3 regions of the Klebsiella sp. PL-2018 genome follow, and region 1 is predicted to be linked to each of the others. Evidence: predicted binding sites of a transcription regulator. Region 1 holds the regulator's gene; each other region holds the start of a gene.

Region 1 (5,812 bases):
CCGCCGACTTTTGCCAGCGCCACGACCGTTAGCACCGGCAGACCCACGGCGGTAATCAGAAAGCCAATGGCCGCGCTCCAGACGTGTTCGCCGGCCTGTAAGCCAACCATTGGGGGGAAGATAATATTGCCTGCGCCGACAAACAGCGCGAAGGTCATAAAGCCCAACGCTATGATGTCGCGAGATTTTAACTGATGGGTCATAAATTCATTACAGCCTGTGGATGTGGTGTTGTAAAAACGGATAAATACCGCGCCTTTCCCCTGGGGATGATACAGCGGCCATTGTCAGTAAACTCAGCGGGATATGCTCCCAAAGCGGCGTGGAAAAGAATTGTTTTTTGAATTACCACGCAAAAACAGTCTGTCTGCGACCGTAGGGGGGCAATTTAAACGCTTATAACGTTTTAAAGCAAGGAGGGATCGCAAAAGCAGATGATTATGCTAACTCTATTTTGATGCGTAGAATTATTTACCTGATGGATAGAAAACATCTGGCTTATCATGCGAACAAAAAAGCAGCGAGCGTTCGTTAATTACGCAGCTGTGATTGCGCTGCAAAGGAAAATGACCAGCCGAAGCTGGTCATTGGCAAGTTATTCTGACACCCGGCCGCTCGGGCTCAATTTTTGGCAATTAAACGTTCCGGTAACAGGAAGCTAAAGCGGGTGCCTTTCCCCAGCGTACTCTCAATTTCGAGGCGGCTATCGTGATGGCTGACGGCGTGTTTGACGATCGCCAGCCCCAGACCGCTGCCGCCGGTCTGTCTTGAACGCGCTTTATCCACCCGGTAGAAACGCTCGGTCAGACGCGGAATATGTTCCGGCGCGATGCCCGGCCCGTTATCTTCGACGCTGAACAACGCTCCGTGCGGCGCGCGCTGCCAGCTTACGGTAATGTCCGTTCCCGGCGGCGTATGGTTGACCGCGTTATAGACCAGGTTGGAAATGGCGCTGCGCAGCTGTTCTTCATTACCCAGTACTTTCAGCGATTCATCGACCGAAAAATGCAGCACCTGCCTCTGCTGGCTTAGCGTTTGCGCCTCGCGCTCGACCACCCGCAGCATCATCGGCACATCGATTTTATCGTTCATCGCCAGTACCGGCGCGGCTTCGATTCGCGACAGCGTCAGCAGTTGCTTAACCAGGCCTTCCATGCGCTGGGTTTGTTCACGCATGGTGTGCAATGCTTTTTCGCGCGTTCCCCCTTCCAGCACCTGCTCCTGCATCATCTCCAGATACCCCTGCAGCACCGTCAACGGCGTGCGCAGTTCGTGGCTGACGTTGGCGAAAAAGTTTCGCCGCGCCCCTTCCAGCTGGTGCATCTGCGTGACATCGCGCGCCACCATCAGCAGCTGTTTATCGCTATAGGGCATCACGCGAATTTCAAGATGACGGCCGTTATTCAGCACCAGATTGAGCGGTTTGGAAAAATCGCGGTATTTCAGATAATTGGCAAATTCAGGGTAGCGCAAGAGGTTAAGGATGTTCTGCCCGTTATCGTCAGGCCAGCGCAGATTCAGGATCTGCTGGGCCAGACCGTTGCACCAGAACATCACCCCTTCTTCGGTGGTCAGCACCACCGCATCCGGCAGAGACTCCGCCCCGCTGCGAAAGCGCTTAATCAGGCTTCCCAGCTCACGGCGGCGCTTTTTATTACGCATCTGCATCTGGTGCAGTCCGTAAAGCAGCGGCTCCCAGCTGCCGCTGCCCGGCGGCGGCGTCATGCTGCGATCAACCCACAGCCACCACGACAGGCGCATCAGATTCCAGAAATGCCAGACAAGAAGACCGGTCACTGCCGCCAATAAAAACCACGGCAGGTAACCTAAAAACGCCCCGAGGATCAGGGCCGGGATACAACACAAGAAAAGCTCAAGCGCCAGCCTTTTCCATGACAGCCGTTCCAGCACGGTTCACACTCCTGTCAGCATTCAGAAACGGGCGGAGAAACGATATCCCGTACCGCGAACCGTTTGTACCATCCGGTCATGGCCGCTATGTTCCAGCGCTTTGCGCAGACGGCGAATATGCACGTCTACCGTTCTGTCTTCGACATAAACGTTGGTTCCCCAGACGTGATTCAGCAGCTGTTCGCGGCTATAGACTCGCTCCGGGTGCGTCATGAAGAAGTGGAGTAATTTAAACTCCGTAGGCCCCATATCCAGCGGATTTTCGCCGGTCATGACGCGATGCGAAGAGGGGTCGAGGCTCAGCCCCTGCATTTCAATCACCTCCTCCACCGCCATCGGCGAAATGCGCCGCATCACGGCTTTAATTCGCGCCACCAGCTCTTTCGGGGAAAACGGCTTAGTGATGTAGTCATCGGCGCCGGTCTCCAGGCCGCGGACGCGATCTTCCTCTTCGCCGCGGGCGGTCAGCATCACCACCGGAATATCACGGGTCATCGCTTCACGCTTGAGCTGTTTAATAAACTGCAGACCCGACCCGCCCGGCAGCATCCAGTCAAGGAGGATCAAATCAGGCCAGGGTTCATTGAGCTGATTGACCGCGCTGTCAAAATCTTCCGCCTCGACGGGCTGAAAGCCGTTTTGCTCCAGAACAAAGCAAACCATTTCGCGGATTGGAGCTTCATCTTCAACGACCAGAATTCTTCTCGCCATTATTTACCCTGTATTTTTTAGCCATCAGTATAGAAGTGCGCGGCCATTATGCGTCAGATTTATGACAGATTTATGAAAAAAATGACCGCCAGATGAACGCGGATTTCGAATTGTGACACGGACTTAACTCACCCAAAAGCAGCGTTATCCCCTCAATAATTCAGGTTTCACTCCCCACAAGTACAGGTAACCAGGTGGCTGGACGTAGCCAACGCATAAGCAACTTGAAGGATGACGGGTATATAATGCCGCTTACGCTTTTTCTCCAGGGAACAACTATGCGCATCCTTCACACCTCTGACTGGCACCTTGGGCAAAATTTTTACAGCAAAAGTCGCGCCGCCGAACATCAGGCGTTTCTCGACTGGCTGCTGGCCAGCGCGCAGGAACATGATGTCGATGCCATTATTGTTGCGGGCGATATTTTTGATACCGGCTCACCGCCGAGCTACGCGCGCGAGCTGTATAACCGCTTTGTCGTTCAGCTGCAGCAGACCCGCTGCCGGCTGGTGGTGCTGGCGGGAAACCACGATTCGGTTGCCACCCTCAACGAGTCGCGAGACATTCTCGCCTTCCTGAATACGACGGTGGTGGCCAATGCCGGCCACGCCCCTTTTATCCTGCCGCTGCGCGACGGTACGCCGGGGGCGATTTTTTGTCCGGTACCGTTCCTGCGCCCGCGTGAGCTGGTGACCAGCCAGGCCGGGCACTCTGGCGGCGAAAAGCAGCAGCTGCTGCTCAGCGCCATCAGCGACTACTACCAGCAGCAGTACCAGCTGGCCTGCGAACTGCGCGGCGACCGGGCGCTGCCGATTATCGCCAGCGGCCATTTAACCACCGTCGGCGCCAGCAAAAGCGACGCGGTTCGCGAAATCTATATCGGTACGCTGGACGCCTTCCCGGCGAGCCGTTTTCCGCCCGCCGACTATATCGCGCTCGGCCACATTCACCGGGCGCAGGTGGTCGGCGGCTGCGAACATATCCGCTACAGCGGTTCGCCCATCCCGCTGAGCTTTGACGAAACCGGGAAAAATAAGAGCGTCAATCTGGTCACTTTCGCTAACGGCTGCCTGACGGACGTCACGCCGCTTATCGTCCCCGTCACCCAGCCGCTGGCGGTCCTGAAGGGCGATTTCGCCAGCATTAGCGCACAGCTAAACCAATGGCAGAATAACGACCAGCAGCCCTCAGCGTGGCTGGATATCGAAGTCACCAGCGACGAATATATGCATGATATCCAACGTAAAATCCAGGCGCAGACCGAAACGCTGCCGGTAGAAGTGCTGCTGGTGCGCCGCAGCCGCGCCCAGCGCGATCGCATTCTGGCCGGCGCTCAGCGCGAGACCCTCAGCGAACTGCAGGTGGAGGACGTCTTCGCCCGCCGTCTGGCGCTGGAAACGCTGGAAGCAACGCAGCAGCAGCGCCTGGAACAGCTCTTTAATGAAACGCTGCATAGTCTGAACGGTGAGGATCGCCTGTGAAAATACTCAGCTTACGCCTGAAAAACCTCAACTCACTCAAAGGCGAATGGAAAATTGATTTCACCGCTGAGCCCTTCGCCAGCAACGGACTGTTCGCGATAACCGGGCCAACCGGCGCCGGAAAAACCACCCTGCTGGATGCAATCTGTCTGGCGCTGTATCACGAAACCCCGCGCCTGAGCAGCGTGTCGCAATCGCAGAACGATCTGATGACCCGCGACACCGCCGAATGCCTGGCGGAAGTGGAGTTTGAGGTAAAAGGCATCGCCTACCGCGCCTTCTGGAGCCAGAACCGGGCGCGAAACCAGCCGGACGGCAACCTGCAGGTTCCGCGCGTCGAGCTGGCGCGCTGCGAGGACGGCAAGATCCTCGCCGATAAGGTCAAAGATAAGCTGGAACTGACCGCCTCGCTCACCGGCCTGGACTATGGCCGCTTCACCCGCTCGATGCTGCTGTCGCAGGGGCAGTTCGCCGCCTTCCTGAACGCGAAACCGAAAGAGCGCGCCGAGCTGCTGGAGGAGCTGACCGGCACCGAGATTTACGGCCAGATTTCGGCACAGGTCTTTGAAAAGCATAAGCAGGCCCGCGTCGAGCTGGAGAAAATTCAGGCCCAGGCCTCCGGCGTGCTGCTGCTGAGCGACGAACAGCAGCAGGCGCTCCAACAAAGTTTGCAAGCGCTTACTGATGAAGAAAAACAGCAGGTTAGCGAACAAACCCGCCTGCAAAATGCCCGTCAGTGGCTGGTACGCGGCGCAGAGCTGACGGCAGAAGATCGGCAGGCTCAAACCGCGCTACGCGAAGCGCAGGCTGCGCTGGAGCAGGCGCAACCGCAGCTTACCGTATTGCTGAATGCCCAGCCCGCGGAGCAGCTACGCCCGCAGTGGACGCGTCAACAGGAGCAAACCGCCGCGCTGGCGCAAACCCGCAATCTGAGAGAAGAAGTAAATACTCGCTTACATGAACGACTGCGGCTGCGGGCGGGGATTCGCCTCGCCGCCCGGCAGCAATCTGAACGCCTGCAGAACCACCAGCAAACGCTCGCCGCATGGCTAAAAGAGCACGACCGCTACCAGCGATGGGGCAATGCGCTGGCGGGCTGGCGGGCCGCTTTCCAGCAGCAGGCCCGCGATACGCAGCAGCAAGCCGCTCTGCAGCAGCGTCTGGCGGAAACCAGCCGCCGGCTGGGCGAACTGCCGCCCGACGGGCTGGCGCTGGATGCTGAGCAGGTCAGCGCCAGCCTCGCGCAGCACGCCGCGGCGCGCGCTCTGCGCCAGCAGCTCGCGGCCCTGCATGGCCAGCTGCAGCCGCTGAGCCAGCGATTATCACAGCTTCATGCCGCCGGGCAGGCCAGTAAGCAGGAGCAGGAGCGGCTGGAAACCACCCTGGCCCAGCGCCGTCAGGCCTATAAAGAGAAGAATCAGCAGTTTAGCGATGTCAAAGCCCTGTGCGAAATGGAAGCGCGCATTGCCGGCCTGGAGGCCGAACGAGCCCGCCTGCAGCCCGGTTCCCCCTGTCCGCTCTGCGGTTCCGCGCAGCATCCGGCCGTCGCCGAGTATCAGGCGCTGGTTCCCGGCGTAAATCAGGCGCGGCGCGATGCGCTTGAGCGCGAAGTCAAACAGCTGGCGGAGGCCGGCGCCCTGGTACGCGGCGAGCTGGACGCCCTGCTTAAGCAGCAGCAGAAAGAGGCCACCGAGAAAGCATCGCTTCTG
Region 2 (5,812 bases), 1.2 Mb from region 1:
TATCGTTAATAAAACGAATCACTTCGGCCAGCAAGGATTTACGGCCATATTCCGCCAGATAAATCCCCGCCAGAATCCCCAGCGGGGTACCGATAACCGTCGACCAGAGGATCAGCAATCCGCTGCCCGCCAGGGCGTTTGCCAGACCACCGCCCGCCGTATTTGGCGGCGGCGTCATTTCAGTAAACAGCGCCAGGCTCATGCCGTCGATGCCGCGGGTGACGGTGGACATCAGGATCCAGATCAGCCAGAACAGACCAAACGCCATGGTCGCCATCGATAGCGTCAGGGCGAGACGGTTTTTCATGCGGCGTTTTGCCTGCATTTTGCGACGGGATTCCGCCAGCTCCGCGGTGGTTTGTAATTCAATCGTCGCCATTAGCGAGCCCCCTCATTCTTAGCCAGGCGCATGATCATAAACTTCGATGCGGCCAGAACAATAAAGGTGATAACGAACAGAATCAGGCCCAGCTCCATCAGTGCGGCAACGTGCAGTCCGGTTTCCGCTTCGGCAAACTCATTCGCCAGCGCGGAGGTGATGCTGTTGCCCGGCATATATAACGAAGCGCTATCAAGCTGGTAGGTGTTGCCGATAATAAAGGTCACCGCCATGGTTTCCCCCAGCGCGCGCCCCAGACCGAGCATTACCCCGCCGATCACGCCGTTTTTGGTGAAAGGCAGAACGATACGCCAGATAACTTCCCACGTTGTGCAGCCGATACCGTAGGCGGACTCTTTCATCATCACCGGCGTCTGTTCAAAGACGTCACGCATAACGGCCGCGATGTAAGGAATGATCATGATGGCCAGAATCACGCCCGCCGCCAGAATACCGATACCAAATGCCGGGCCCGCAAAGAGCGCGCCAACGAACGGAATGGTCGACAGAACGTTGCCAACCGGCTCCTGAAAATAGGTCGCAAACAGCGGGGCGAAAATAAACAGGCCCCACATGCCGTAAACGATACTGGGGATCGCAGCCAGCAGCTCAATAGCGATACCCAGCGGGCGCTTCAGCCAGGCGGGTGACAGTTCCGTCAGGAACAGCGCGATACCGAAGCTCACCGGTACGGCGATCAGCAGCGCGATAAATGAGGTGACCAGCGTCCCGTAAATGGGTACCAGGGCGCCGAAAATCTGGTTCGGCGCATCCCACTCTTTGGTCCACAGAAAGGCAAAGCCAAATTTCTCAATGCTTGGCCAGGACGAGATGATAAGGGAGACGATGATGCCGCCAAGCATCAATAGCACAATCAGCGCCGCCAGTTTTACCAGCACGCTGAAAATTATGTCACCCTTTTTCCCCGGAGGGTTAAATGCCGGCTTGGTTGCAGCCATAAGTTACTCTTCAGTTTCGGGCCAGAAAAAATCGTAGTTTACTGATCTTTCTGGCAAAGGTAATGCCATACCCTAAATAATTCGAGCTGCAGGCAGGCAGCTGGCTTGTGGATCCCCGGGAACATAGATGGGCTATGTGACCGGGGTGAACAAGCGCTGCCAACGCACCTGTAGCTCGAAGGCTGACGGGTATTAGTACAGCGCTTTACCGCTGCTGTCTTTTACGTTGGTCTTCCATGCCGCGCGAACTTGCTCAACCACGCTTTCCGGCAGGGTAGCATAGTCCAGCGCGTTGGCTTCTTTACCGCCGTTTTTATACGCCCAGTCGAAGAACTTCAGCACTTCGGCGGTCTGCTCTGGCTTGTTGGAAGCCTTGTGGACCAGAATGAAGGTGGTTGAAGTGATCGGCCATGCGTTGTCGCCTTTCTGATTCGTCAGATCCTGTGCAAAGGATTTGCTCCAGTCGATTTCTTTCGCCGCGTTAGCGAAGTTATCTTCAGTCGGGCTCACCGGCTTGCCATCGGCGGACAGCAGTTTGGTGTAAGCGAGGTTGTTCTGTTTTGCGTAGGCATATTCTACGTAGCCGATAGAGCCCGGCAGACGCTGAACGAACGCGGCGATGCCGTCGTTGCCTTTACCGCCCAGACCGGTCGGCCAGTTAACGGTTGAGCCCGCGCCGATTTTAGATTTCCACTCTTCGTTCACCTTCGCCAGATAGCTGGTGAAAACGAAGGAAGTACCGGAACCATCGGCACGACGAACCACCGCGATGTTCTGAGAAGGCAGCTTCATGCCCGGGTTGAGCTTAGCAATCGCCGCGTCATCCCATTTTTTGATTTTGCCCAGGTAGATATCACCCAGCGTTTTACCGTCAAGCACCAGCTCACCGGATTTCACGCCAGGCAGGTTAATTGCCAGCACTACGCCGCCGATAACGGTCGGAAACTGGAACAGACCTTCCTGAGCCAGCTTGTCATCAGCAAGAGGGGCATCAGAAGCACCGAAGTCTACGGTGTTGGCCGTAATTTGTTTTACGCCGCCAGAGGAGCCGATACCCTGGTAATTGACTTTATTACCCGTTTCCTTGTTATAGGTATCTGCCCATTTGGCATACACCGGCGCGGGGAAAGTTGCACCTGCGCCAGTCAGGCTTGCTGCTGCAAAAACAGAGAAAGCGCTCATCGATAAGGTCGCGGCGACAACTGTTGCGACGGTGGTACGCATAACGTTCATAATGTCTCCTGCTGGATTCGTAAACCATTGTTTCGAAGCTATGGTGAGCAAAATAGGACAAACAGGTGACAGTAAAATGTACGAATTATTACAGTTTTATGACAAGCAAAAAGACGGGAATTTACATTAAATAAAAACAATACAAATCATATTGTTACTATGGTTAATGATAGAAAGATTAGCGGAAAATTTTATTTTTATGACAGCGCAAAAGCGTCTCAAAAATGACAGGCTGTCATAAAGCGGGTGGGATCTCGCTGTTCGCCGCAAATAAAAAGGGCCGCCGGACGGCAGCCCTTTCAGCGCTGTAAAATCGTTATTCCACGGTAACTGATTTCGCCAGGTTACGCGGCTGGTCAACGTCAGTCCCTTTGATCAGCGCGACGTGATACGCCAGCAGCTGCAGCGGTACGGTATAGAAGATTGGCGCGATCGCCTCTTCAACATGCGGCATCTCGATGATGTGCATATTGTCGCTGCCGGTGAAACCCGCATCGCCGTCAGCAAAAACGTACAGCTGGCCGCCGCGAGCGCGAACCTCTTCAATGTTGGATTTCAATTTTTCCAGCAGTTCGTTGTTCGGCGCGACCACCACCACCGGCATTTCAGCGTCAATCAGCGCCAGCGGACCATGCTTCAGCTCGCCGGCAGCATAGGCTTCCGCATGAATATAGGAGATCTCTTTCAGCTTCAGCGCCCCTTCCAGGGCAATGGGATACTGATCGCCGCGGCCAAGGAACAGCGCGTGGTGTTTGTCAGAGAAGTTCTCAGCCAGCGCCTCAATACGCTTGTCCTGCGAAAGCACCTGCTCAATGCGGCTCGGCAGCGCCTGCAGGCCATGCACGATATCATGTTCAATCGACGCATCCTGGCCTTTGAGTCGCGCCAGTTTCGCCACCAGCATCAGCAGAACGGTCAGCTGCGTCGTGAAGGCTTTAGTCGAGGCGACGCCGATTTCCGTCCCGGCGTTGGTCATCATCGCCAGATCGGACTCACGCACCAGGGATGATCCAGGCACGTTACAAATCGCCAGCGACCCCAGATAGCCCAACTCTTTCGACAGGCGCAGGCCGGCGAGGGTGTCCGCCGTCTCGCCGGATTGAGAGAGGGTGATCATCAGGCTGTTGCGACGCACGGCCGATTTGCGATAGCGGAACTCGGAGGCGATTTCAACATCGCACGGCACCCCTGCCAGCGACTCAAACCAGTAGCGGGACACCATACCTGAGTTGTAGGAGGTGCCGCAGGCGATGATCTGAATATGCTCGACCTTAGACAGCAGCTCGTTAGCCTGCGGGCCCAGCTCGCTTAAATCAACCTCGCCGTGGCTAATGCGCCCGGAGAGGGTATTTTTGATGGCGTTCGGCTGCTCGTAGATCTCTTTCTGCATATAGTGACGATAGATACCTTTATCGCCCGCGTCGTACTGCAGACTGGATTCAATATCCGGGCGCTGCACTTCGGCGCCGGATTTGTCAAAGAGAGTCACGGAACGGCGGGTGACTTCCGCAATATCGCCCTCTTCGAGGAAGATAAAGCGGCGGGTAACCGGCAGCAGCGCCAGCTGATCGGAGGCAATGAAGTTTTCCCCCATCCCCAGGCCAATCACCAGCGGGCTTCCTGAACGAGCGGCCAGCAGCGTACCCGGATCGCGGGAATCCATGATCACGGTGCCATAAGCGCCGCGCAGCTGCGGGATAGTCCGCAGAACCGCATCACGCAGAGTACCGCCCTGTTCCAGCTCCCAGTGAACCAGGTGCGCAATAACCTCCGTGTCAGTCTCGGAGGCGAAAACGTAGCCCCTCGACTGCAACAGCTCGCGCAGCGGCTCATGGTTTTCGATAATCCCGTTATGCACCACCACAATATGGTCAGAAACATGCGGATGCGCGTTACCTTCAGACGGTTCGCCGTGCGTCGCCCAGCGGGTATGGGCAATCCCGGTACCGCCGTGCAACGGATGTTCTTCCAGCGCCTGGGCCAGCATCTGTACTTTCCCGAGGCGGCGAACGCGGTTCAAATGACCTTCGTTATCGACGACGGCCAGACCGGCGGAGTCATAACCGCGGTATTCCAGACGACGTAAACCTTCGAGAAGGATTTCAGCAATATCACGCTGCGCGACTGCGCCAACAATTCCACACATAGTTTTTAATTCCGATTTTGGCTGTATGCCATACGTTGTCGGTCAACCTGTTTACCCGTATTTTCGGGCGCCCCGAGCCTTGTAGAGAGTGGGGTTATTTTTATGGGTACTGCCGTGGGGGGAGGAATATTTTATCCCCTCACCCCGCTCTTTCCCCGAAAAGGGCGAAAGAGAAATAGCGTTACTTTTTCTTCACCGGGCGCTGCCAGCCCTGTTTATGAACCTGCGGCACGCGGCTTAACACTAATTCATTATCGGCAACGTTACGCGTTACCGTTGTTCCTGCGGCAATGGTGACCCCCTTGCCGACGGTCACCGGAGCGACCAGCTGGCTGTCTGAGCCAACAAACACGTCATCGCCGATCACCGTTTTATGCTTATTTGCGCCATCATAGTTACAGGTGATGGTGCCCGCGCCGATATTCACGTTATCGCCTATCTCGGCGTCTCCGAGATAGGAAAGATGCCCGGCCTTCGTGCCTTTACCCAGACGCGCCTTTTTAATTTCAACAAAGTTGCCGACGTGCGCGCCTTCGAGAAGCTCAGCGCCTGGGCGCAGCCGCGCGAACGGCCCAATGGTACAGGCGGCTGCCAGATGAGCATCCTCTACTACGGTATAGGGGCTGATCTCGCAATCATCACCAATGATGCTGTTCTTGATGACGCAGCCGGTGCCAATCTTTACCCGATCCCCCAGCACCACGTCACCTTCGAAGATAACGTTAGTATCAATTTCGACATCGCGCCCGTGTTTCAGCACGCCGCGCAGATCAAAACGCGCCGGATCGCGCAGCATAACGCCCGCGAGCAGCAGTTCTTCAGCCTTTTCAGACTGCCAGACGCGCTCAAGCCGGGAGAGCTGCAGGCGGTTATTCACGCCTTCCACTTCGCTTAGACGCTGAGGATGAACAGCGGCAATTTCACGACCTTCTTCATAGGCCATGGCGATAATATCGGTGATGTAGTATTCACCCTGAACGTTGTTATTGGTGAGCTTAGCCAGCCAGCGTTTAAGGTCCGCGCCATTGGCGACCAGAATCCCGGTATTAATTTCCTGAATCCGGCGCTGCTCGTCGCTGGCGTCTTTATGCTCGA
Region 3 (5,812 bases), 530 kb from region 1:
GCACCGCATCGAGCTGGCGCTGGCGGAACGGCAGGCGGCGGATGCCTTGCGCAGTCGCCTGCCGGTGACGCTGGGCGCAGGACGCTGGCTCAGCCGCGAAGGGCGGCGCTGGCTCAATTTTTCCAGCAACGATTATCTTGGCCTCAGCCAGCATCCGGCTATCGTCAAGGCCTGGCAGCAGGGTGCGGACCGCTACGGCGTCGGCAGCGGCGGCTCCGGCCACGTCAGCGGCTATAGCGAGGCGCACCGCGCGCTGGAGGAGCAGCTGGCCGACTGGCTGGGCTATCCGCGCGCGCTGCTGTTTATTTCCGGCTTTGCCGCGAATCAGGCGGTGATTGCCGCGCTGGCGGGCAAAGAGGATCGGATTGTCGCCGACCGTCTCAGCCACGCTTCGCTGCTGGAAGCCGCCAGCCTAAGCCCGGCGCAGCTGCGGCGTTTTCAGCACAACGACAGCCGCCATCTTGACGATTTGCTGGCGAAACCGCTATCCGGCCAGCAGCTGGTGGTGACCGAAGGCATTTTTAGCATGGACGGCGATAGCGCGCCGCTGGCTGAGGTTTCTCAGGCGGCGCGGGCGGCCGGCGCGCTTCTGCTGGTTGACGACGCGCACGGTATCGGCGCGCTCGGCGAAGAGGGGCGCGGCAGCTGCTACGCGCAGCAGGTACGCCCGGATCTGCTTATCGTCACCTTCGGTAAAGCGTTTGGCGTCAGCGGCGCGGCGGTGCTGTGCAGCGAGGCGCTGGCGGATTATCTGCTGCAGTTTGCCCGCCATCTGATTTACAGCACCGCCATGCCGCCGGCGCAGGCGGTGGCGCTGAGCGCCGCGCTGGCCGTGATTCGCAGCGACGAGGGTCAGCAGCGGCGGGAAACGCTGGCCGGCCATATCGCCGACTTTCGCCGGGGAATGTCCCACTATCCCGGGGAGCTCACTGATTCCGGCAGCGCGATCCAACCGCTGATCGTCGGCGACAACGCCCGCGCGCTGCGGCTGGCGGCGCGTCTGCGTGAGGAAGGCTGCTGGGCGACGGCCATTCGCCCGCCGACGGTCCCCGTCGGCAGCGCGCGGCTGCGCCTGACGCTGACCGCCGCGCACGAGTCTGCCGATATCGCCCGCCTGCTGGAGGTGCTGCATGACGGCGGTGAATAAGCGCGCCGTCGCGGCGGCGTTTGGCCGCGCGGCGGGACATTACGCTCAGCACGACGAATTACAGCGCCTTAGCGCCTCGCTGCTGCTGGAACAGCTCGATATCAAGACCTTTCCTGAGGTGCTGGACGCGGGCTGCGGCCCCGGCAGCATAAGCCGCTTCTGGCGCGATGCAGGGAGCCGGGTGACGGCGCTGGATCTTTCCGTCGACATGCTGGCGGAGGCCCGCCGCGGAAACTGCGCGCACCGCTACGTCGAGGGCGACATCGAAGCGCTGCCGCTGGCGGACGGCTGCGTTGATCTGGCGTGGAGCAACCTTGCGGTTCAGTGGTGCGACAATCTCGCGACCGCCATTGATGAGCTGTCCCGGGTCGTGCGGCCCGGCGGCCGCGTGGCGTTTAGTACGCTGCTGTCAGGTTCGTTACCTGAGCTCAATCAGGCCTGGCGAGCCATCGATGAGCGGCCGCACGCCAACCGTTTTCTCAGCGAGCAGGCGGTGCGTCAGGCGCTGGCCGGTCGCCGCGCCAGCGGCCACGTCCACGCCATCACGCTGCCGTTTCCCGACGCGCTCAGCGCGATGCGGTCGCTTAAAGGCATTGGCGCGACCCATCTGCACCACGGACGCAGCCCTGCGCCGCTCAGCCGCGGCAAGCTGCGGCAGCTCCAGCTCGCCTGGCCGCAGCAGCAGGGCCAGTGCCCGCTGACGTATCATCTTTTTACAGGAGTTATCGAACGTGACTAAACGTTTCTTCGTTACCGGCACCGACACCGAGGTGGGGAAAACCGTCGCCAGCTGCGCGCTGCTGCAGGCGGCCAATCGCGAGGGATTTAAGAGCGCGGGCTACAAACCGGTGGCTTCCGGCAGCGACTATACGGCCCAGGGATTACGTAATGAGGATGCGCTGGCTTTACAGCGCAATAGCCGCGTGGCGCTGCGCTACGAGCAGGTCAATCCGTTCACCTTTGCTGAACCGACGTCACCGCATATTATCAGCGCTGATGAAGGGAGACCGATTGACGCCGCCGCGATTTCTGCTGGCCTGCGCGAGCTGGAAGCGCTGTCCGACTGGCTACTGGTGGAAGGGGCGGGGGGCTGGTTTACGCCGCTGTCAGAAACGCTGACCTTTGCCGATTGGGTACAGGAAGAGCGGCTGCCGGTGATTTTAGTGGTCGGCGTTAAGCTGGGGTGCATCAACCATGCCATGCTGACCGCTCAGGCGGTGCTACAGGCCGGACTGCCGCTGGCGGGCTGGATAGCCAACGATATCCAGCCGCCCGCCAGGCGCCATCCTGAATATCTGGCAACGCTGAAACGCGTGCTGCCCGCGCCGTTTCTTGGCGAGATCCCGTGGCTGGCGGAGGCGGCTCAGCGCGAGGATCTCGGTCAGTATCTCGACCTCAGCGCGCTGGATCGGGCGTCATCCACTTCGCCAGCAGCGGGGCATCCAGCTGGATAACGTCTCCCTGGGCTACGCTGCGTCCACAGTGCAGCAGACAGAAACGATCCGCCACCCGACGAATAAACGGCAGGTGCTGTTCGGCGATCAGCACCGTCAGGCCAATATCGCGGTTCAGGCGCATCAGTAAATCCCCGAGCTTGTGCAGGAAGCGCTGGCCGCCGCCGCGCGAAGGTTCGTCGAGGATCAGCAGGCGCGGACGGGTTATCAGCGCCCTGGCCAGCGCCAGCTGATACTGATCGTCGGCGCTCAGGGTAATCCCTTTACTTTGGCGCAGAGCGTACAGCTCGGGGAACAGATCGTAAATCTCTCCGGCGACCGCTGACGCCGGTTCGCCGCCCGCCGCAAGGGCAATGTGCAAATTTTCCTCCACGCTCAGCTGCGAAAAAATCCGTTTATCCTGCGGTACATAGCCAATGCCGATGGCGCTGCGCGACTGCGCGGAGAGCGGCATCAGGTCATAGGGCGCCGATCCTCCGTCCTGCCAGGTGATAGTGCCGCTGGCCACCGGCAGATGACCGGTAATACAGTTGACGAGCGTGGTTTTCCCCATTCCCTGGCGCCCCATGACGCAAGTGCATTTACCGGGTTTGAGCTCAAGGTCAACATTCCACAGCGTGTGCTGGCTTCCGTAATAGTGGTTCACGGCGCGTAGACTCAACATAGACGTTTTCTCCTTTCCTGGGATAGCAGGCGACGAGAAGATTCTGCAAATCTCTTGCCAGGAAAAAGAACTCTCGGTATTTGCTGGTCAATACAGGTGCGACCGGGCACAAGCGGACCGACCTTGCACTTTCCCGGTGCCCGCGCGCTGAAATGTGGTGCAAAAAATAACAAAAAATCTAGCCACTCTTCGCCAATAAACAGCAAAAAAAATTCAATTAATTTTTTTCGCGGCGGGTTTGGTCGGGGCGACGGGTTTTGTTCGGGTGGCTCGGGTCATGGGCTGCAGACAGTTATCCACTATTCCTGTGGATAACCTTGTGTATTAGAGTTAGAAAACTTGCGGTAAGCTAGAGAGTACGCGGCCTGCGGCCGAATTGGCGCGAAACCCGTCTTTTATTAAATTCTATTAAATATCAATTATTTAAATAAAATCAATGCCTGTAAGAAAAGTGTCACCGACTGCCATAAAACATTCATCCCCTCGCTTGACAAATGTTAAATGGTCATACTTTTTGGGGATAACCCTGAGGCGTGGTCGATTATCCCGTAAAGCGGTTTTTATTCGTCCATGTTGGCGGTAAAAAGCGCTAATTAGTCCGACTACGATAATACGGCACTGTTTTTATATCCAGTATTTTTTATTGGCAAAAGCTGAGCCGGCGAGTAGAATTAAACACCTGCCGTTCAACCCTTCTTCAGGTTCTGATTGATGAGTAAACCGTTCAAGCTGCATTCTGCTTTCCGTCCCTCCGGCGATCAGCCGGAAGCCATTCGTCGCCTGGAAGAGGGGCTGGAAGATGGCCTGGCGCATCAAACCCTGCTCGGGGTCACCGGCTCAGGTAAAACGTTTACCATCGCCAACGTCATTGCTGACCTGCAGCGTCCGACGATGGTGCTGGCGCCAAACAAAACCCTGGCGGCGCAGCTATACGGCGAAATGAAAGAGTTCTTCCCGGAGAACGCGGTGGAGTATTTCGTCTCGTACTACGACTACTACCAGCCGGAAGCCTACGTGCCAAGCTCGGACACCTTCATCGAGAAAGATGCGTCGGTGAACGAACATATTGAACAGATGCGTCTGTCGGCGACCAAAGCGCTGCTGGAGCGTCGCGACGTGGTGGTGGTGGCCTCGGTCTCCGCTATCTACGGTCTGGGCGATCCGGATCTGTATCTGAAAATGATGCTGCATCTGACGGTCGGCATGATTATCGACCAGCGCGCTATTTTGCGCCGCCTGGCCGAGCTGCAGTATACCCGCAACGATCAGGCCTTCCAGCGCGGTACCTTCCGCGTGCGCGGCGAGGTGATTGATATCTTCCCGGCGGAGTCTGACGATATCGCGCTGCGCGTTGAGCTGTTCGATGAGGAAGTTGAGCGCCTGTCGCTGTTCGATCCGCTGACCGGTCATATTGAGTCGACGATCCCGCGCTTCACCGTTTATCCCAAAACCCACTACGTCACCCCGCGCGAGCGCATCGTCCAGGCGATGGAAGAGATTAAAGTTGAACTGTCGGAGCGGCGTAAGGGACTGCTGGAGAACAACAAGCTGCTGGAAGAGCAGCGTCTGAGCCAGCGTACGCAGTTCGACCTCGAAATGATGAACGAGCTGGGCTACTGCTCGGGGATTGAAAACTACTCGCGCTATCTGTCGGGCCGTGGGCCGGGCGAACCGCCGCCGACGCTGTTTGACTACCTGCCGGCCGATGGTCTGCTGGTCATCGATGAGTCCCACGTCACGATCCCGCAGATCGGCGGTATGTACCGCGGGGACCGGGCGCGCAAAGAGACGCTGGTGGAGTACGGTTTCCGCCTGCCGTCGGCGCTCGATAACCGTCCGCTCAAGTTTGAAGAGTTTGAGGCCCTGGCGCCGCAAACCATCTATGTTTCGGCGACGCCGGGAGCCTATGAGCTGGATAAATCCGGCGACGAGGTGGTGGACCAGGTCGTCCGTCCTACGGGGCTGCTGGATCCGGTCATCGAAGTGCGTCCGGTAGGCACCCAGGTCGACGATCTGCTCTCGGAGATTCGCATCCGCACCGCGATCAACGAGCGCGTGCTGGTCACGACGCTGACCAAACGCATGGCGGAAGATTTAACCGAATATCTGGAAGAGCACGGCGAACGGGTGCGCTACCTGCACTCGGACATCGACACCGTGGAGCGCATGGAGATTATCCGCGATCTGCGCCTCGGCGAGTTTGACGTGCTGGTGGGGATCAACCTGCTGCGTGAAGGTTTGGATATGCCGGAAGTGTCGCTGGTGGCGATCCTGGATGCCGATAAAGAAGGCTTCCTGCGCTCTGAACGCTCGCTGATTCAGACCATTGGCCGCGCGGCGCGAAATATCAACGGCAAAGCGATTCTCTACGGCGATAAAATCACCCCGTCGATGGCGAAAGCGATCGGGGAAACCGAGCGCCGCCGCGAGAAGCAGCAGGCGTACAACGAAGAGCACGGTATCGTTCCGCAGGGTCTGAATAAGAAAGTGGTCGATATTCTGGCGCTCGGTCAGAATATCGCGAAAACCAAAACCAAGGGGCGCGGC

Evidence for each region. The regulator PhoB, encoded in region 1, activates phosphate uptake and scavenging genes when phosphate is short. The targets are predictions, from matches to a motif close to CTGTCATAAAACTGNCNNAT.
Region 2: the regulator PhoB is predicted to act here: its motif matches at 2,657-2,676, upstream of pstS (phosphate ABC transporter substrate-binding protein PstS).
Region 3: the regulator PhoB is predicted to act here: its motif matches at 3,706-3,725, upstream of uvrB (excinuclease ABC subunit UvrB).

What each region holds. Positions count from the first base shown of each region.
Region 1 covers NZ_CP077673.1:1,273,516-1,279,327, reverse strand. Annotated here, with positions in the region: gene brnQ (branched-chain amino acid transporter carrier protein BrnQ) at 1-203, opposite strand, end outside; gene phoR (phosphate regulon sensor histidine kinase PhoR) at 622-1,911, opposite strand; gene phoB (phosphate response regulator transcription factor PhoB) at 1,933-2,622, opposite strand; gene sbcD (exonuclease subunit SbcD) at 2,901-4,103, shown strand; gene sbcC (exonuclease subunit SbcC) at 4,100-5,812, shown strand, end outside.
Region 2 covers NZ_CP077673.1:26,932-32,743, forward strand. Annotated here, with positions in the region: gene pstA (phosphate ABC transporter permease PstA) at 1-379, opposite strand, end outside; gene pstC (phosphate ABC transporter permease PstC) at 379-1,338, opposite strand; gene pstS (phosphate ABC transporter substrate-binding protein PstS) at 1,531-2,571, opposite strand; gene glmS (glutamine--fructose-6-phosphate transaminase (isomerizing)) at 2,888-4,717, opposite strand; gene glmU (bifunctional UDP-N-acetylglucosamine diphosphorylase/glucosamine-1-phosphate N-acetyltransferase GlmU) at 4,899-5,812, opposite strand, start outside.
Region 3 covers NZ_CP077673.1:1,808,242-1,814,053, forward strand. Annotated here, with positions in the region: gene bioF (8-amino-7-oxononanoate synthase) at 1-1,147, shown strand, start outside; gene bioC (malonyl-ACP O-methyltransferase BioC) at 1,131-1,886, shown strand; gene bioD (dethiobiotin synthase) at 1,879-2,601, shown strand; gene MKleb_RS08410 (ABC transporter ATP-binding protein) at 2,543-3,265, opposite strand; gene uvrB (excinuclease ABC subunit UvrB) at 3,977-5,812, shown strand, end outside.